4 regions of the Nonomuraea sp. NPDC050404 genome follow, and region 1 is predicted to be linked to each of the others. Evidence: riboswitches for the same ligand, from Rfam matches in the RefSeq annotation. Region 1 holds a riboswitch; each other region holds the start of a gene.

The links. Region 1 has a riboswitch for cobalamin ahead of AB0I81_RS52640 (ribonucleoside-diphosphate reductase subunit alpha). Riboswitches for the same ligand answer to the same signal wherever they lie in the genome.
Region 2: it holds a riboswitch for cobalamin, as region 1 does, so the genes downstream of both, AB0I81_RS33080 (iron ABC transporter permease) here and AB0I81_RS52640 (ribonucleoside-diphosphate reductase subunit alpha) in region 1, are expected to answer to the same signal.
Region 3: it holds a riboswitch for cobalamin, as region 1 does, so the genes downstream of both, AB0I81_RS00150 ((2Fe-2S)-binding protein) here and AB0I81_RS52640 (ribonucleoside-diphosphate reductase subunit alpha) in region 1, are expected to answer to the same signal.
Region 4: it holds a riboswitch for cobalamin, as region 1 does, so the genes downstream of both, AB0I81_RS00035 (ABC transporter substrate-binding protein) here and AB0I81_RS52640 (ribonucleoside-diphosphate reductase subunit alpha) in region 1, are expected to answer to the same signal.

What each region holds. Positions count from the first base shown of each region.
Region 1 is NZ_JBFAKB010000032.1:47,427-52,355, forward strand. Features, by position in the region: gene AB0I81_RS52630 (LLM class flavin-dependent oxidoreductase) at 90-998, opposite strand; gene AB0I81_RS52635 (hypothetical protein) at 1,320-1,733, opposite strand; cobalamin riboswitch at 2,041-2,247, shown strand; gene AB0I81_RS52640 (ribonucleoside-diphosphate reductase subunit alpha) at 2,377-4,752, shown strand; gene AB0I81_RS52645 (ribonucleotide-diphosphate reductase subunit beta) at 4,776-4,929, shown strand, end outside.
Region 2 is NZ_JBFAKB010000013.1:51,523-56,451, forward strand. Features, by position in the region: gene AB0I81_RS33060 (histidine kinase) at 1-489, shown strand, start outside; gene AB0I81_RS33065 (response regulator transcription factor) at 503-1,159, shown strand; gene AB0I81_RS33070 (hypothetical protein) at 1,172-1,663, opposite strand; partial or broken gene AB0I81_RS33075 (ABC transporter permease) at 1,862-2,134, opposite strand; cobalamin riboswitch at 2,184-2,350, shown strand; gene AB0I81_RS33080 (iron ABC transporter permease) at 2,390-3,448, shown strand; gene AB0I81_RS33085 (ABC transporter ATP-binding protein) at 3,469-4,248, shown strand; gene AB0I81_RS33090 (ABC transporter substrate-binding protein) at 4,332-4,929, shown strand, end outside.
Region 3 is NZ_JBFAKB010000001.1:29,984-34,912, forward strand. Features, by position in the region: gene AB0I81_RS00145 (hypothetical protein) at 1-1,850, opposite strand, end outside; adenosylcobalamin (AdoCbl) riboswitch at 1,952-2,094, opposite strand; gene AB0I81_RS00150 ((2Fe-2S)-binding protein) at 2,219-2,395, opposite strand; cobalamin riboswitch at 2,476-2,596, opposite strand; cobalamin riboswitch at 2,665-2,875, shown strand; gene metE (5-methyltetrahydropteroyltriglutamate--homocysteine S-methyltransferase) at 3,011-4,929, shown strand, end outside.
Region 4 is NZ_JBFAKB010000001.1:2,629-7,557, reverse strand. Features, by position in the region: gene AB0I81_RS00045 (ABC transporter substrate-binding protein) at 1-786, shown strand, start outside; gene AB0I81_RS00040 (hypothetical protein) at 823-1,095, shown strand; cobalamin riboswitch at 1,184-1,362, shown strand; gene AB0I81_RS00035 (ABC transporter substrate-binding protein) at 1,506-2,699, shown strand; gene AB0I81_RS00030 (iron ABC transporter permease) at 2,696-3,772, shown strand; gene AB0I81_RS00025 (ATP-binding cassette domain-containing protein) at 3,775-4,929, shown strand, end outside.

The sequences.
Region 1 (4,929 bases):
AAGGACTACGCACGCTTCACTTCCGCCCAGCGCCGGCAGATCGTCAGCGCCTGCTGCCAATCCCCGGCGTGGCGGGCGCGGGCGGGGGATCAGTGGTTCACCAGATCCCGCACCTCGGCCAGCAGGTCGACCTGCGCCCGCCAGTCGCCCCCCGAAATCCCGATGACCGCGTGGCTCGCCCCGGCCTCACGGTAGGCGTTCAGTTTCTCGGCGACCTCCTTGGGCCGGCCGGTCAGCGGGATGTCCATGACGTCGTCGAGCGGCCGGCCGTAAGCGCCGCTGATGCCGGCCGCCAGGTCCGCCCTGGACGGAATGCCCGGCCCGGATCCCAGCGCCGCGGCGCCCCCAATGGCGATGACCGGCACGGCCCGGCCGTGGCTCGCGGCCAGCTCCGCCAGGCGCTCCCGTCCCTCGGCGACCTCCCGGGGCGAGATCAGGGAGGGGAACCACCCGTCGCCCAGCCGGGCGGCCCGCCGGACGGCCGCCCGTGACGCGTTGCCGACCCACACGGGCGGCATCCCGGCGCCAGGGGACAGCGTGACCGCCGGCTGTCCGGGCTCGTCCCGCAGGCGAACCTCCTCGCCGGACAACAACTGGGGGAGCAGTTCCAACGCGGTGTCGGTACGGCGGCCACGCTGCCCGTACTCCACCCCGGCGGCCGCCCACTGCCCCGGCCCGCCACCCGAACCGACACCCAGGACCAGCCGGTTGCCGGACACGTACTGCAGGCTCGCGATCTGCTTGGCCGCCCACACCACGGGCCGGATCGCCGGAATGAACACCCCGGTGCCGATCCTGATGACCGAGGTGGCCGCGGCGGCGGTGGCCAGCGCGATCGGCGCGTCCAGCGTCGGCCCGCCGACGGCCAGGTGATCGCCGTGCCACACCCCGTCCAGCCCCGCCTCCTCCGCGTGCCGAGCGGCCTTTCGCAGGTCAAGGTCCTTCTCACGCTGCACGGCAACCCCGGGCAGGATGACGCCGATCTCGAAGCTCTTCATGATTCCGAGCATGCAACCTCAGGTTAGATTGAGGTCAATCCTCGTAAGTCGTCCTGGGGAGGAGAGCAGCAGATGGCAGGTGCGCCTCCGCGCCGGCGGCCGATTTCCATGAATCGCTTTCCGCGAAGCATTCGAGAACCGTCGCAGGCAATCCGGCCGGTCAGCGACTCCACCGTGAGCCCGGCGTCGGCGGGAATATCGTCAAGGCTGAAAGAGTGGCCGCATAATAGGGGGTCAATTCGGCGACGGTGCAGCCGGAAGCCATACATGATTGTCAGCCCTGTACGGCCTCCGGCGAGTTTCCGGTGAGACGCCTTATGTTCAGAGCGCCAGGAAGTCGAATCCGCCGTTCGCCAGGCGACCCGTGTTGGTGTCGTACACGTTGACCGCGACGGTGTTGTGGTGCCACCAGCACGTCGCGGACGGGTTGCGATAGGCGATGTGCGGCAGTCGCCGCTCGTCGCGCGGAGTGAGCTGGATGAGCGAGTAAGGCGCGTCCACCGAGGAGTCGAGCTGGACGCAGTAGCGGCCGGTGCTCGCCCGCCAGGACTTGCGGACGTTCGTGGCGTTGTTCAGGCTGCCGTCGGCGTTGATGATGGCGGCGGCGACGCTGCCATGCGACGCCGTCGCGGGCGTGTGCGCAGCCTGAAATTCGGCGTGCGCAGGAGAAATGGCTGCCGTGATGAGACCGGCGAACGTCAGCGCGAACGCGGCTGACACAGAACGACGGAGCATGGGAATTCCTTTCGATCGCGCCCCAAGTGGGAAGCAAGATTGAAAGTAAGTCCGCGTGGGCCGTGGCACCGCGCGCCACCCCGAACAAGAACAATCAAGAAAACTTGGGCGTTCAAACGCCAACCGATGGCTATCTCATGCGGCGACTTTCCCGGGTCCGGACGCCCGCATCCGGGACCTGATCGGGCCCGACGCGCCGGGGGCTCGCCGGGGTGGCCGGGCCACGGGTGCCCGCGTCGGGCGGTCTGTCGCGTGAGAGTTGTCTCAACACGAGATGTGGGGTGTGACTTTTCGATCGGCCCTATATATGGTGTCCCCTGCAGCTGGTTCGGCCGCTCATCCAGGGCGGCCGAGGCAAGAGGGAACCCGGTGGGAATCCGGGACTGCCCCGCAGCGGTGAGTGGGAACGACCGCCGTCAGACGCACTGGGCCAAGGGCCCGGGAAGCGACGGCCAGTAGGCGTTGAGCGACGAGCCCACGAGTCCGAAGACCTGCCGGCCGCGCCGTACACGATCATGCGTGTGCGGCTGCTCCGAGACCGCGCGGGACGGTCGACGGCACCGGCGAGAGGGCTGTGCGGCGCCCCTGCCTGGGCCTCCTGCGCGTGCTCGGACATTGACCGAGTTCACGAGGGGAGAGCGCAGTGACGGTCACCGGGGATCCGATTACCGAGCTGAGCGGCGAAGTGCCCGTGCCGAGGCGGGTGCAGATGCAGGTGCGCAAGCGCAACGGCAGCGCCGAGCCGGTCGACGTCGGCAAGATCGTGCGCGCGGTGGGACGCTGGGCGGAGGACCTGACCGACATCGATCCGATGCGGGTGGCCACCAAGACGATCAGCGGCCTGTACGACGGCGCCACCACCGCGGAGCTGGACCGGCTGTCGATCCAGACCGCCGCCGAGATGATCGGCGAGGAGCCGCAGTACTCCCGCCTGGCCGCGCGGTTGTTGTCCGGCTACATCGACAAGGAGGTCCGCGGGCAGGGCGTGGCCTCCTTCAGCCAGGCGATCCGGCTGGGCCACGCGGAAGGGCTCATCGGCGACGAGACCGCCGCGTTCGTCAACGCCAACGCGCGCAAGCTCGACGACGCCATCGACACCGCCGCCGACCTGCGGTTCGAGTACTTCGGGCTGCGCACGGTCTACGACCGGTACCTGCTGCGCCACCCGTCCACCCGGCTGGTGGTGGAGACGCCGCAGTACTGGCTGCTGCGGGTGGCGTGCGGGCTGGCCCAGACGCCCGCCGAGGCGGTCGGCTTCTACCGGCTGATGTCGTCGCTGGCCTACCTGCCCAGCTCCCCGACGTTGTTCAACTCCGGCACGCGGCACACCCAGATGTCGTCCTGCTACCTCGTGGACTCGCCGCGTGACGAGATCGGCTCCATCTACGAGCGCTACGCCCAGGTGGCGCAGTTGTCGAAGTTCGCCGGCGGGATCGGCATCGCCTGGTCGCGGATCCGTTCGCGCGGCGCGCTGATCCGCGGCACCAACGGGCACTCCAACGGCATCGTCCCGTGGCTGCGCACCCTCGACGCCTCCGTGGCCGCCGTCAACCAGGGCGGCCGGCGCAAGGGCGCGGCCTGCGTCTACCTGGAGCCGTGGCACCCGGACGTCGAGGAGTTCCTGGAGCTGCGGGAGAACACCGGCGAGGACGCCCGCCGCACCCACAACCTCAACCTGGCCAACTGGATCCCCGACGAGTTCATGCGCCGCGTCGAGTCGGACGGCATGTGGTCGTTGTTCGACCCGAACGAGGTTCCCGAGCTGCCCGACCTGTGGGGCGAGGCGTTCGAGGAGACCTACCGCGCGGCCGAGCGGGCCGGCCGGTACACCCGCCAGGTCAAGGCCCGCGACCTGTACGCCAAGATGATGCGTACCCTCGCCCAGACCGGCAACGGCTGGATGACCTTCAAGGACGCCAGCAACCGGCTGTGCAACCAGGCCGCGGAGCCCGGCAACGTGGTGCACCTGTCCAACCTGTGCACCGAGATCATCGAGGTGTCCAGCGACACCGAGACCGCGGTCTGCAACCTCGGCTCCGTCAACCTCGCCGCGCACGTGACCGATGGCGGCATCGACTGGGAGCGGCTGCGGGCCACCGTGCGCACCGCGGTCACCTTCCTGGACCGCGTGATCGACATCAACTACTACCCGAGCGAGCAGGCGGCGGCCAGCAACCCGCGCTGGCGGCCGGTCGGGCTGGGCGTGATGGGCCTGCAGGACGTCTTCTTCGCCCTGCGCCTGCCGTTCGACTCGCCCGAGGCCAAGGAGTTGTCCACCCGCATCGCCGAGGAGATCTACCTCTCGGCGCTGGAGACCTCCGCCGGGCTCGCCGAGCGCTTCGGCGCCCACCCCGCCTACGGGCAGACGTGGGCGGCGCGCGGCAAACTCCAGCACGACCTGTGGGGCCAGAGCGGCACCCAGAGCGAGCGCTGGGACGCGGTGCGCGAGCGGATCGCCGCTCACGGCCTGCGTAACTCGCTGCTGATCGCGATCGCGCCCACCGCCACCATCGCCTCGATCGTCGGCGCGTACGAGTGCATCGAGCCGCAGGTGTCCAACCTGTTCAAGCGCGAGACCCTCAGCGGCGAGTTCCTGCAGATCAACAACGCGCTGGTGGCCGAGCTCAAGGCGCGCGGGCTGTGGACCGAGCAGGTCAGGGCCGCCATCAGGCAGGCCGAGGGCTCGGTGCAGGGCATCGCGGAACTGCCCGACGACGTGCGCCTGCTGTTCCGCACCGCCTGGGAGCTGCCGCAGCGCGCGCTGATCGACATGGGGGCCGCGCGCTCGCCGTACATCGACCAGAGCCAGTCGCTCAACCTGTTCATGAGCGCCCCGACGATCGACAAGCTCTCCTCGATGTACCTGTACGCCTGGAAGTCCGGCCTGAAGACCACCTACTACCTGCGCTCGCGACCGGCCACCCGCATCCAGCAGGCCACCGTCCCCGTCGTGAACAAGACCGACGAGGCACTCGCCTGCTCGCTGGAGAACCCCGAGTCCTGCGAAGCCTGCCAGTAAACCTTCCCCGAGGAGAAACCCCGATGTTGCTCGACCCCGGCATGAGCCTGACCCTGCGCCCCATGCGCTACCCGCTGTTCTTCGACCGCTACCGTGACGCGATCAAGAACACCTGGACCGTCGAGGAGGTGGACCTGCACAGCGACCTCAAGGACCTGCAGAAGTTGTCGGCGGCCG
Region 2 (4,929 bases), on a different contig from region 1:
GCCGGCTCACCCGTCGCCACCATTTTCGGCGAGGTGTCGGGGGAGATCACGCGGTGCCTGCGCGAGATCCGCCAGATCATCGAGGACCTGCGTCCACCGGCCCTCGACGACATGGGCCTGCCCGCCGCGCTGACGCACCTCGCCGCCGGCTTCGGCGCCGACGTACACACCAGTCTGCCCGCCGCGCTGCCCGCGCTCCCGGCCGCGACCGAGGCGGCGGCGTACCGCATCGCCGCCGAGGCCCTGACCAACGCGATACGGCACAGCGGCGCGGACCGCATCGACCTGACCGCCGCGATCGCGGGCCCGTGGCTGGAAGTACGCGTCGCCGACGACGGCGCCGGCCTGCCCGCGGTCCCGGCCCGCGAAGGCGTCGGGCTTCGCTCGATGACCGACCGGGCCGAGGAGATCGGCGGCACCCTGACGCTCGGCCCGGGGCCGGGCGGCGGCACCATCGTCCGCGCCCGCCTGCCCCTGCACCTGCCGTGAGAGGACGCCGCCCATGCCCGATGAGCCGTTGACCGTACTGATCGTCGATGACCACCCGATGTTCCGCCAAGGGCTGCGGCACGTCCTGGACACCGATCCCGGCTTGCGGGTGGCCGGGGAGGCGGGCGATCTGGCCACGGCGTACGAGCTGGTCCGGCAGTTGCGCCCCCAGGTGGTGCTGATGGATCTCTGCCTGCCCGACGGCTCCGGCATCGAGGCCACGCGCCGCCTCACCACCGACGCCGACGCCGCTCCGGCTGTGCTGGTGCTGACGATGTCCGACACCGACGACACGGTCGTGGCGGCCCTGCGCGCCGGAGCGCGCGGCTATCTGGTCAAGGACGCCGGCGCCGAGGACATCCTGCGCGCCGTGCACACGGTCGCCCGTGGTGGCGCGAGCCTGGGCCCGCGTACCGCCGAACGGTTGTCGGCGTTCTTCACGGCGGTGCACTCCGTCCCCTGCCGGGAGGCCTTCCCCACGCTGACCGCCAGGGAGCGGGAGATCCTCGATCTGCTGGCCCGCGGCTTCGACAACCGCCGCATCGCGCGCGCCCTGGTGCTGTCGGAGAAGACGATCCGCAACAACGTCTCCAGACTGCTGGACAAACTCCACGTCCCCAACCGCGCCCAGGCGGCGATCCGGGCGCGCGAGGCCGGCCTGGGCGGGTGAAAGGGCGGCGGCTCAGACGAAGGGCGTACACGCGGTGACGGTACGGCCTCCGTAGCTGAAGTCGGCGCAGCCGCGCGACGGCGGGGTCACCGCCCGGTTGTGCGAGCGCATGTCCTGGTGCCGGACGTTGGAGAAGTTCACCGAGTTGAAGCGGACGCCGTCCTTGCGCTCGACGTAGACGTCGGCCGACCAGGTGGCGGTGCGGCTCTTCTTGAACGACGTCCAGACCCAGAGCTGGGCGTACTCGGTCGCGCCGCAGTCGTAGTCGTTGACGGTGGCGGCGCGTACCCCGTCGGCGTACAGCGACTTGGCGCCGACTTTGACGCAGCCGCGCCGAGCCTGCTCCTCGGCCGCCTGCTCCTCGGCCGCCTGCTCCTCGGCCGCCTGTGACGCGGTGGCCTGTGACGCGGTGGCCTGTGAGGCGGTGCTGATCAGGCCGCCGGCCAGCATGGCGACGGCGACGGTGAACGCGGCAGCGGTGCGGCTGACGGGTGATGCGGACATGGTGATCTCCTCGGTGTCGATGGCGCGGGGCCGGTGTCCGGTCCCGCTGGACACGTCCCACTGTCAGCCGCACGCCGTCCCGGGCGGCAGGGCAGAAAGGCCCGGCCCTGTCCCGGCTCCTCCCGGGACAACGAGGCGCAGTCGATTGACCCCATCGAAGGAGGGCATAGCGGTCTCAGGATGGTCGGTCCGGGCAGGTCAGACGGTCCGCAGTGCCTCGGTGGGTCGCATGCGGGCCGCGCGCATGGCGGGAAGCAGCCCGGCGATGGCGCCGATGGCGATGGCCGCGCCCAGCCCGCCCGCCCAGGCCGGCGGCGGCACCACCGTGGCCCAGCCCTTGATATGGGCATAGATCGTGGTGGCCAGAACCCCCAAGGCCGTCCCGGCGGCACCGCCGAGCGTGGCCGGCAGGATCGCCTCCGACAGGAACTGCAGGCGGATGTCCCCTCTGGTCGCGCCGAGGGATCGCCGCCCGCCGAATTCACATCCCCCTGCGCGTGAGCAGCTTTGTCGCCTCTGTTATAACTTGTGCCGAGTCAGGCACGGGAATCCGGTGCGAATCCGGAGCTGTCGCGCAGCGGTGAGGGTGACTGGCGAGGTAGGAGACCACTGGGCCGCCAGGCCTGGGAAGGGACCTCGTCGGAGTGAACCCGAGTCCGAAAACCTCCTGACTCGCATGTCGCCGTACCGGCTTCGCGATTGAGCCGCAGACGAAAGCAGTCGGGTATGCCACGTCTTCCCACGACCCCGGACGGTCGTGTGCCTTTCGCCGCTCTGCTCGTGACCCTCGTCCTCGCCACCGCGGCCAGCGCCGTCGTCTCTCTCGCCTTCGGATCGGAGCCGTTGCGGCTGGGTGGCGTCCTCGACGTGCTGGGGACCCGGCTGACCGGCTCGCCGGCCCCGGACCGGATCTACGACACGATCGTGTGGGATCTGCGTGGACCCCGGGTACTGATGGCACTGATCGTCGGCGCGGGGCTGGCGCTGGCCGGCGCCTGCATGCAGACGCTCGTGCGCAACTCCCTGGCCGACCCCTATCTCCTGGGCGTCTCGGCGGGCGCCGGTGTCGGGGCGACGGCGGTGATCGTGCTGGGGGTGCTCGGCGGCCTGGGCGTCTGGGCCCTGTCCTTGGGGGCGCTGGCGGGGGCGTTGCTGGCCGCGGTGCTGGTGTTCGGGGTGTCGGCGGCGCAGGGCGGGCTGACCCCGCTGCGACTGGTCCTCACCGGGGTGGTGATGTCGGCGGCGTTCTCCTCGCTCTCCAGTTTCCTGGTGTTCTTCACCGACGACCCGAACGCGACCCAGTCGGTGCTGTTCTGGCTGCTGGGCAGCCTGTCGGGGGCGGCGTGGCCGCAGATCATGCCACCGCTGCTCGTGGTCGTCGCGTCGGGCGCGGTCGCGATGGGCGTCCATGCCTGGCTGGATGCCCTCGGCGCCGGGGCGGACGTGGCGGCGGGGCTGGGTGTGCCGGTGCGGGGCCTGCGGATCGGGTTGTTCGCGTTGACGTCCGTCCTGGTCGGCGTCCTGGTCGCGGTGTCCGGGGGGATCGGTTTCGTGGGCCTGGTCGTCCCGCATCTGGCCAGGCTGCTGGTGGGTGCCCGGCATCGGGTCGTGCTGCCGGTGGCGGCGCTCGGCGGCGCGTTGTTCATGGTGTGGGTGGATGTGGTGGCGCGGGTGCTCGTCCGTCCGCAGGAGATCCCCCTCGGCGTGGTGACCGGGCTGGTCGGAGCTCCGATCTTCCTCGTCCTGCTCGGCCGCCGCCATTACACCTTCACCGGCGGCCGGTGATGCGGCTGCGGTGCCGCGGCGTGCGGTGTGAGGTCGCGGGGCGCACCATCCTGTCGGATGTCGATCTCGACGTGGCGTACGGGCGGATGCTCGCGATCGTCGGAGTGAACGGCAGCGGCAAGACGACGTTGATCAGAGCGTTGACCGGCCTGAGCCGGCCGGCGGCCGGCCAGGTCACGATCGGCGGACAGAACGTCGCCGACCTGCGTGCCCGGCGGCGGGCCGCGCTCATCGCGTACGTCGCCCAGGAGGAAACCCCTTCCGAGGACCTGCTGGTGGGCGAGATGGTGGCGCTGGGCAGGATTCCGCACCGCCCGCCCTGGGCGCTGGGCGGGCGGTCCGAGCGCCGGATCGTGCTGGACGCGCTGGCCGCCGTCGGTCTCGCCGAGGTCGTCGACCGGCGGTGCGGCCGGCTCTCGGGGGGCGAGCGGCGCAGGGTCATGCTCGCGCGTGCCCTGGCCCAGCGATCGGAGCTGCTGGTCCTCGACGAGCCGACCAACCACCTCGACATCCGCCACCAGGTCCAGCTGCTGCGGACCGTACGCCGCCTCGGCAGGACCGTGGTGGCCGCCGTCCACGACCTGTCCTTGGCCGCCACCTGCTTCGACGAGGTCGCGGTGCTGCACGCGGGCACCGTGCTGACCGTGGACACGCCTTGGCGCGCGCTCACGCCCGACGTGGTGCGGAAGGTCTACGGCGTCCCTGCCGCGCATGTCACCGACCCGGCCACCGGACGGACGCATCTCGTCCTCGGGGACGGCTTCGATCCGGATGACCCCACCAGGAAGGCATCACCATGACGCAGAATCCCGCTGAATCCGTTCGTCACCGGCCACGGCCCGCCATGAGCCCGCTCTCCGCCCGTATGTGCAGAATTCTCGCCATGCCCGCCGTTCTCGCGCTCATGGCGACCGGCTGTGCCGGCGGCGGCCAGGCAGCCGGCACCGCGACCGGCAAGGCGGCCGCCTCCACCGTGACCGTCGCGTCCTGCGGCAAGGACGTGCGGTTCCCCGCCGGTGGGCAGCGGGTCTACGTGGACGCCTGGCGTGGACTGCTGTCGATGACGCTGGCGATCGGCGCTCAGGACCGCATCGCCGGGTACGGCACCTACGACGGTGACCAGCGGCTGCTGCGTGCCGTCCACGGAGACGCGGTGATCGACGGTCTTCCTCGGGCGCGCAAGGGCGACGCGACGGTCGAAGCCGTGGTCGCGTCGGGCGCGAACGTCATGGTCACGGCGGCCGGTCAGGTGGCCGACGCGGCGTCGAACCGGCAGATCGCCGTGTACGCCTCGGCCGACACCTGCCCGGCACTCGTTGACGGAGGCACCGCGTCCAGCTGGGACACCCTGTACGGCGACCTGAGCAACCTGGGCAAGATCACCGATCATCGGCAGGACGCCGACACGGCGATCAACGCCATCAAGAAGCGGCTCGCCGCCCTCGAAGCGGCACCCCAGGCGGCCACGCCTCCCACGGTCT
Region 3 (4,929 bases), on a different contig from region 1:
TCGGCATAGGCCGCGGGCCCCTGCTCATACGGCGCGCCGTAGGCGTAGGCCTGGATCGAATCCGGCTGGAGCAGGAACAACGACGCCCGGGTGACGGCCTCCGGCTGCTCGCCCAAGGCGCGTAACGCGAGCACGAGGTCCGCGCTCGCGTCGTAGTCGACGTACGTCTCGCCGTCCTTGGTGACCTCGACGTGGTCGCCGTCCACGAGCCGACCGGCCAGGTAGGCGCCCAACCGTCCGGCCGGGCCGGCGGTGGCGGGCACGGACTGGCCCTGCGGCGGCATCGAAGGGCCGGAGTCCGTGCCGGGCAGCGTCGTGTCGCCGCTCGGGTCGTCGCCGGCCGCCGGACCGGAATCCGGTCTTCGCGGTGTCGGAGCGGACCGCGGTTTCGGTCTGGGAGTCGTCCTGCTCGTCGCCCTGGGCCTGGCGACCGGCTTCGCCGAAGTTTTCCGGGTGGGTGTCGCGTTCGGCCGGGACGTTGCTGTCGCGGTCGCTGTCGCTGTCGCGGTCGTGGTCGTGGTGATCGTGGTGGTCGTCGAATACGTGGTCGTTGAGGTGACGGTGGTCGTCACTGTCGGGTTTGGGGATGGGCTCGCCGTGGGGTTGTCAGTCGGGCTCACCGTGGGGGTGACCGTAGGGGAAGGGCTGGTTCCCGGGTCTTCGCCCGGAGGTGGGACCCTGCCCTGCGAAAGGTCGTGGAAGCCGATCCGGGCGAGTCCGAGCGTGGCCTGGGCACCCGCCCGGATCCACGTGTCGAGCCCGACGATGCCACCGGTCCTCGCGGCCTGGTACTCCTCCGGCGTGTAGGCGATCGCGCCGATCTGGTCGCCGAGTGCGCTGTCCCCGTCCGCCGTGGCCGTCGCCTGGGCGGACTCAAGGTAAGCGGTACCGCGTTGCACCGCGTCGTCGGCGCCGCCCGCATCCACGAGCGCCTGCACGATGAGTCCGGTGCTGTTGGTGTTGGGCGCCTCCGTGCTGACGCCGCCTCCCCATCCGCCTCCGGGCTTCTGGTTCGCCTTCAACCAGGACACGGCCGCGTCGATCGGCCCATCCAGCCCGGTCGCACCCGCGTGCCGCGCGGCCAGCAGCGCCGACAGGGCCATGCCCGTGGCGTCGCCGTCCGGCGCGGACTGGCCGAACGGCTTGCCCTCGTCACACGTCGAGACCTTGGTGCCGTTCGACGTGACATGGTCGCCGGTCTCATCGGTCGGGATATAGCCGAAGAAGATCCGGAAGTAGCCTTCCGAGCACTGCTGCCCTATCAGTGTGTCGATGGCCGGCCTGTCGTTCTCGCCGACGCCCGCCAGCCCGATCACGCCGAGGGCCTGCCCGAACACGTTGGCGTTGTTCGAGACCGAGTCCGCCAGGTCGGGGTTCTTGGAGTAGTCGCTGACGCGCCCCTTGTCCGGACCCGACCGCATGATCGCGCCCTGGGTCTCCGCGACCATGTCGTGGCCGCCGAAGTTGCGCGGGTCCCGTCCGGCGACCTGGGCGGCCACCAGCACCTTGGCCGTGGCCCCGCCGACGATCACCGCGTCGTAGCCCATGCCGGGCACCAGGCCGTCCCAGGTGAAGTAGTCGCTGGCATGCCGCTCGTCGTCCAGGTACCGGACGATGGGTTCGGCGAGTTCGCCCTCCCCCGCGGCTCGCAGGGCGTACAAGGTGTCGATCATGAGTCCGTGATCGGGTAACGCCCCGCCGAGCGGGTTCTGTAATGTCCCGTCGGCGCCGAGTTGACGGGACAGCCAGCGCGCGCTGTTGCGCGCGGCCTCCGCATCAGCAGCCGAAGCGGCCGTGACAGGGCCGAACACCATCGTTGCCGCCACGATGCCGGCTACAGCGGACAGCACCGCGACAGTCGACCGCCAATGTCCAGGAAAGGTGTGATCCACGCCTCGTCCTTTTGCGCGAACAGCAAGGAGAGGACGATATGGACCCGCCGGCCAACCGTGTCCACCTCTGCTACTCGCGACAGTGGTCTGACATAACTCGTCCGCAGGATGGACCCGACTTGTCACCTTTGGTGACCTACGGTTGCGCGACAGTGCCGGACTTTGACCGGCTTCCTCGCTGCGGACGACAATATTCACTTAGGGTTAAACGGGTTGAATCGTAACAACAAGCCTCGAATCCGACAAGGGGTCATCCGATGTCCGGCAGATTTCGTGATACGTCGGAGCGCGGATAAATGGCGGCATTATTCTTCTGACGGTGTCACTCATAGGGTGTCACCGCGCTCTCCGACGATCCGCGCCCACTGTTCCCGGCGTGCCCGATCGGGAATGAGCGCGCAGTCGCCGCACTTGCCGCCGTCGGGGAGCAGGTAGTAGAGGCAGCAACCGCGCCGCACGAAGAACGGGTGACCCGGCGCGGGTTCGGCGAGTTCGCCGGTCACACGCCACTTCGTCGATCTTCGCCGCTAGCCCACGAGAGCCCGTCAACAGCTCCGGCAGCGGGCGCCACTCCGTCCCGCCCGGCTCGTCACAGTCGGTCGGCGCGTGCTCGCAGTGGCGGGACCGCGCCGGAATCACACCGGCTTCCCCGTTCCGCCGTCGCCTGCATGATGCAGTTGGCCACAGGCAGAGCTGCCCGGTCGCGTGACCGGCGAAACCGGGAGTGTCCCGCCATCCGGACCCGTTGTCGCGTAAGAGGCGTCCGCGCTCTAGGGTGGCCTTTGCAGTCGGTTCGCCCTGTCCGCCAGGCAGGCGCGTCGCAAGAGGGAACCCGGTGGGAATCCGGGACTGCCCCGCAGCGGTGAGTGGGAACGACCGCCGTCACCAGCACTCGGCCCCCAGCGGCCCGGGGAAGCGACGGCCACTAGGAACAAGCAGGGCGCCCACGAGTCCGAAGACCTGCCACTGCCCGCGCGCGACCTCCGCGCGCGGCGACGTCGACGGCCTCGAGGGCGGGCCGGGCGGACCCACGGGCATGTCTTCGTGTCCGCGCTGTGGTCGCGCCTTCGCTCCCGGGAATCCGCCGAGGTCTCTCGTGACTCGCGAAGGAGAGTTCCGTGGCCGATATCTCCGCCACTCCCACCGTGTACGGCTACCCGCGTCAAGGACCGGACCGGGAGCTGAAGAAGGCCGTCGAGGGCTACTGGGCCGGGCGCGTCAGCGCGGCCGAACTGAGCTCGGTGGCCGAGACGCTGCGCCGCGACAACTGGCGCCGCCTGACCGACGCCGGTGTCGCCGAGGTGCCCACCGGCGACTTCTCGCTGTACGACCACATGCTGGACACCACCGTCATGGTCGGCGCCATCCCCGAGCGGCACCGCGCCGCGGTCGCCACCGACGCGCTCGACGGCTACTTCGCCATGGCGCGCGGCACCCAGGACATCGCGCCACTGGAGATGACCAAGTGGTTCGACACCAACTACCACTACCTGGTGCCCGAACTCGGCCCCGACACCACGTTCACCGCCGACCCCGCCAAACAACTCGGCGAACTGCGTGAAGCCTTCACCTTGAACCTGGAGGCGCGCCCCGTCCTGGTCGGCCCGGTCACCTACCTCCTGCTGGCCAAACCCGCGCCAGGTGTCGATCCCGGTTTCGAGCCGCTCAGCCTGCTGGAGCGGCTGCTGCCCGTCTACGCCGAGGTGCTGGCCACGCTCTGGTCCGCCGGAGCCACCTGGGTCCAGCTCGACGAGCCCGCCCTCGTGCAGGACCAGCCGCAGGCCGTACTGGACGCCGCCGCTGCCGCCTACCGGCACCTCGGCGAGCTGACCCAACGGCCCAAGCTCCTCGTCGCCACCTACTTCGACCGGCCGGGCGAGGCCCTGCCGGTGCTGGCCGGCGCGCCCATTGACGGGCTCGGGCTCGACTTCACCGCTACCACGGCAGCGGAGCTGAAAGCCATCGGCGGCCTGCCCGGCAAGCGGCTGATCGCCGGTGTGGTGAACGGCCGCAACATCTGGATCAACGACCTGGCCAGGTCGCTGAGCACGCTCACCGCACTGCGCGACCTCGCCGGCCGGGTGGACGTGGCCGCCTCCTGCTCGCTGCTACACGTCCCCTACGACGCCGAACTCGAGACCGGCCTCAACCCCGAGGTCGCCCGCTGGCTGGCCTTCGCCCGCCAGAAGAGCGCCGAGATCGTCACCCTCGCCCGCGGCCTCGCCGGCGCGGACATCTCGGCCGAGCTGGCGGCCAACCAGGCCGCCCTGCAGGCGCGCGCCACCTCCCCGCTCACCCGTGTCCCGTCGGTACGGGCCCGCGCCGAGGCCGTCACCACTACCGACACCCGCCGCGCCCAGCCCTACGCCGAGCGCGCCGAGGCCCAGCGCGCCCGGCTGGGCCTGCCGCCGGTGCCCACGACCACGATCGGCTCGTTCCCGCAGACCGCGGAGCTGCGCGCGGCCCGCGCCGACCTGCGGGCCGGCCGCATCGACCAGGCCGCCTACGACCAGCGCATGGAGGCGGAGATCCGCACGGTGCTCGCCTTCCAGGAGGAGGCCGGCCTGGACGTGCTGGTGCACGGCGAGCCCGAGCGCAACGACATGGTGCAGTACTTCGCCGAGCAGCTCGACGGCTACGTCGCCACCCAGCAGGGCTGGGTCCAGTCCTACGGCAGCCGGTACGTGCGCCCGCCCATCCTGGCCGGCGACATCTCCCGCCCCGAACCGATGACGCTGCGCTGGACCGGCTATGCCCAGTCGCAGACCAGCCGCCCGGTCAAGGGCATGCTGACCGGCCCGGTCACCATGCTGGCCTGGTCGTTCGTCCGCGACGACCAGCCGCTGGCCGACACCGCCCGCCAGGTCGCCCTCGCCCTGCGCGACGAGGTCGCCGACCTGGAGGCGGCCGGCACGGGCGTGATCCAGGTGGACGAGCCCGCACTGCGCGAGACGCTGCCACTATGCGCCGCCGACCGGCCCGCCTACCTGGCCTGGGCTACGGAGGCGTTCCGGCTGGCCACGGCCGTGGTGCGGCC
Region 4 (4,929 bases), on a different contig from region 1:
AGCGCCGACTACCGGGGCGTCATGTTCCCGCTGGAGCAGCCGGTGACCGGTGACCTGGCCATCCGCAAGGCACTGAACCTGGCCACCGACCGGCAGGCCATGGTCGCCACGATCCTCGCGGGGGCCGGGGAACCGGCGTTCGGTCCCGTCGCGCCGGGCACCGACTGGCACAACCCGGCGGTGGACGGCCCGGCGGCACCGGACCGGGACGCGGCAGTGCGGCTGCTGGAGGAGGCCGGATGGCAGGCCGGCGCGGACGGCATCCGCGCCAAGGGCGGCACGCCCGCCCGGTTCACGCTCATGTACCCGGCGGGCGACTCGCTGCGCAAGGAACTGGCGCTGGCAGTGGCGTCGGACGCCAAGAAGATCGGCATCGACGTGCGACTGGCCGGGCTGGACTGGGAGGCCATCGAGGCGCGCATGTCCAAGGACGCGTTGATCATGGGCTGGGGCAGTCCGTACGATCCCGACTACACCAACTACGAGCTGTTCCACTCATCCTTCATCGGCCAGGGCTACTTCAACCCGGGCCGCTACAAGGCGCCCGAGGTGGACAAACTCCTCGACACCGGACGCCAGTCGGCCGACCCCGCCGTACGCAAACGGGCCTACGACGAACTCCAGCGGCGCCTCAGCGATGACCAGGTGTGGGTGTACCTGGTCTACCTCAAGCACACCTACGTGGTGCGGGGCGGCTGGTCGGGCATCACGGTCGGAGTGGAGGCCCACGAGCACGCCACCGGCGGCCTGTTCAACACACTCCCCGAGTGGAAGCCCGCTCCGTGATGTGCCCTCGCAGCCCAGGACATGAGTGACCGTGCCATGAAGCTACGCGTGAAGGAGCTGCTCGCCGACGAGCCCACCGGTGGCCCGGACCGTCCCCTGGTGGACGCCACCATGACCGAGTCGCGTCGGCTGTGCGACGAGGGCCGCTCGGTGCCCGCGCCCGAGCCTTCCTCGATCAGCCCCGGCACCCGTGCTTCGTCCCATATCCGGGGGACATCCGGCTGGATCGGTCCCGGACTCGTACCGGGTTCCCTCGTGCGACGCGCCTGCCTGGCGGACAGGGCGAACCGACCGCAAAGGCCGCCCTAGAGCGCGGACGCCTCTTACGCGACAAGGGTCCGGATGGCGGGACACTCCCGGTTTCACCGACCACGGGACCGGGCAACTCCTAGCAAAGATCTACCTAACAGCATCATGCAGGCGACGGCGGAACGAGGAAGCCGGTGTGATTCCGGCGCGGTCCCGCCACTGTGATCGGTGAGCGATCCCCGACGAAGGCCACTGCCCATGGGTGGGAAGGCCGGGGTGAGCGTTGACCCGAGAGCCAGGAGACTCACGCGGTCGCCTCCTCGAGGAATTTGGGGCGGATCTCCCCAAGAGAGGACGGTGACCGCCATGGCACCCGGCTGTCCACGGTTCTTTCCGGTGATCCCGCTCATCACCCGCCGTGGGCGCCGTCGAGGAACGGTCGCCGCGGCCCGTCCCCCAGGAGCTCCCCGTTGGGCCCTTCCCGCCACCTCTCAGGCGTGCTGCTCGCCGTCCTGCTGGCCGCCACCGCGTGCGGCACCCCCGAGCCCGCCGCGGCCCCGGCACCCGCCGACGGCCGCTGCGTCACCGCCTATGACGCGAACACGGACTACTTCCCGGTCAAGCAGACGCTGCGGCACGCCACCAACGTCACCCTCGCCTACGCCAGGAACTACCAGGTCGTCACCGTCAAGCAGCCCGCTCCGGGAGCCAGGGCGGAGACGTACGTGCTGGTGCGCTGCGGCACGCCCGCGCCCGAGCTGACCGGCGACCTGGCGGGCGCGATCACCGTCGAGACGCCGATCAGGTCGTTGTTCTCGGCGGCCACCACGCACCTGCCCTTCGTCACCGACCTGGGCGTGCTCGACCGGCTCAAGGGTGTGGCCTCCGCCGCGTTCATCACCTCGGCGCAGGTGCGCGAGCGGGTCACCGCCGGCGCCGTCACCGAGTACGCCTCCGGCCAGGAGATCGACACCGAGAAGGTCATCGGCGCCAAGCCGGACGTGCTCATGACCGGCGGCACCGAGGACAAGGCGTACGGGCCGCTGCGCCAGGCCGGTGTCAAGGTGGTCGCCAACGCCGAATGGCTGGAGAGCACGGCGCTCGGCCGGGCCGAGTGGATCAAAGTCATGGCCGCGCTCACCGGTACGGAGAAGCAGGCCCAGACGGTGTTCGACAAGGTGGAGGCCGACTACAACGCCCTGGCCGCCAAGGTCAAGGGCGTCACCCCGGTCACGATCCTGCCGGGCCAGATGTACCAGGGCCAGTGGTCGGTCTCCAACGGCGGCAGCTACGTCGGCAGGCTGATCAAGGATGCGGGCGGCACCTACGCCTGGGCCGATCTCCCCGGCCCCGGCAGCACCACGCTCGACCTGGAGGCCGTGCTCGCCAAGGCCAAGGACGCCCAGGTGTGGCTGGCCACCGCCCCCGAGTGGAAGACCCTCACGGACGTGGAGAAGGCCGACGCCCGCTACGCCAAGTTCGCCGCGTACGAGTCGGGCCAGGTGTGGTCGTCCAACAAGGCGCTGGGACCGGAGGGCGGCAACGACTTCTTCGAGCGCGGCGTCGGCCACCCCGAGCTGATCCTCGCCGACCTGGTGGCCATCCTCCACCCCGACCTGGCCCCGGGCCATCAGTTCACCTTCTACCAGAAACTCACCAAGTGACCGCGGTAGCCATCCCGGCCGCACCGGCGGCAGACCGCCGCCGGGCGGGTGTCCTGTGGGGCCTGACGGTGGCGGTCCCGGCCGCGTTCGCGCTGGCCGTCACCCTCGGCTCCACCTCCATCCCGCTGGACCAGGCGCTGGCCGCCGTGCTCCGCGCCCCCGCCGCCGACCCGACCATCACGGAGATCATCTGGACGGTACGGCTGCCACGCGCCCTCACCGCGGCCCTGGCCGGAGCGGCCCTGTCGGTGGCCGGGGTGCAGATGCAGACGCTGTTCCGCAACCCGCTGGCCGAGCCGTACATCCTCGGCGTCAGCTCCGGCGCCAGCCTGGGCGTGGCGCTCGTCATCGTCGGCTGGGGCGGCGCCGCCGGCGCGTTCACGGCCGGGGTCGCCGGGCTGGGGCGGGCCGGGATCGTGGTGGCCGCCTCGGGCGGCGCGGCGGCCGTGCTCGCCCTGGTGCTGGCGCTGTCGCGGCGGGTCCGCTCGGTCGTGACGCTGCTGGTGGTCGGCGTCATGGTCGGCTCGGCCGCCACCTCGGTCATCACCCTGCTGCTCGTCTACACCGACCCGCAGCGCGCCCAGCAGTTCATCAGCTGGGGCCTGGGCAGCTTCGCCGGCACCACCTGGGCCGACCTGGGCCTGTTCGGGCCGGTCTGCCTCGCCGCCCTGGCGGGCGCACTGGCCGGGGTCAAACCACTCAACGCGCTGCTGCTCGGGGAGAACTACGCGCGCACGATGGGCGTCCGTGTCCGGCTGGTTCGCACGCTCACCCTGCTCCTCGCCTCCGTGCTGGCCGGCGCGGTGACCGCCTACTGCGGCCCGGTCGCCTTCCTCGGCCTGGCCGTGCCGCACGTGGCCAGGCTGTTGCTGGGCACCACCGACCACCGGCTGCTGATGCCCGGCGTGGCGCTGCTCGGCGCGGCCACCGCGCTGCTGTGCTGTGTCGCCACCCAGGCGCCGGGCAGCGGGGTGGTGCTGCCGCTGAACGCCGTGACCACGATCGTCGGCGCGCCGGTGGTCATCACGGTGCTGCTGCGCAGCCGCGCCGCCCGTACCGGACTGGGGGTGTGACGATGGCGCTCCGCCTGCGAGAGCTCTGCGCCGGCTACCCGGCCAGGCGCGGCCGGCCCGAACGCCGGGTGCTCGAAGGGCTCGACGCCGAAGCCGCGCCCGGCGAGCTGACCGTGCTCATCGGCCCGAACGGAACCGGCAAATCCACCCTGCTGCGTACCATGGCCGCCCTGCAACCCGCGTTGTCCGGCGCCGTCCTGATCGGCGACCGGCCGGTCGCCTCCGTCCCGGCCGCAGACCTGGCGCGCCGCCTCGCCGTCGTGCTCACCGAACGTGACCTGCCCCCGCTGCTCAGCGCCCGCGAGGTGGCCGGGCTCGGCCGCCATCCCCACACCGGCTTCAGCGGCCGGCTGTCGCCCGCCGACCACGAGATCGTCACCTGGGCGCTGACCGCCGTCCAGGCCGGCCACCTGGCCGGCCGCCAGGTCACCGAACTGTCCGACGGAGAACGGCAACGCGTCCTCGTCGCCCGCGCCCTGGCCCAGGAGCCGTCCGTCATCCTGCTGGACGAGCCGACCGCCTTCCTCGACGTCACCTCCCGCGTCGCGCTCATGGGCCTGCTCCGCCGCCTGGCCAGGCAACGCGACCTGGTGATCGTGGCCTCCACCCACGACCTCGAACTGGCCCTGCGCGTCGCCGACCGCGTCTGGCTGCTCGAACCCGGCGGCGGGCTGCGCGCCGGGACCCCGGAGGAGCTGACACTGACCGGAGCGATCGGCACCACCTTCGACGGCGACGAACTCTCCTTCGACGCCGCCGGGGGCGTCTTCACGCTGCACCCCGGCGGCACCGGCACCGTCTCCGTGACCGCCGGCGGCCTGCACCGCCCCCTGCTCGAACGCGCGCTGGCCCGCGAGGGCTGGCACAGCGGCGGCGCCGAACCCGTCCTCTCGGTCCGGCACACCGGCGAGGCATACGAGGCCGCCTACGACGGTGCACGATCGCGCCTGGACACCCTGCCGGAGGTGGCCGCGTTCGCCCGCGCCGCCGCCAGGTCGGCGAAGCCACCCGGCCTGCTGCCCGCGGACGAGGACACGCTCGCGGCGGCGGTCGCCGGCGTCAGCGCCATCGGCGGCTACTTCGAACTCACCCCGCCGAGCGCCGGCGAGCCCGATGATTCTGGCTGGCGCCCGCTGCCCGACCTGCTCACCGGCTCC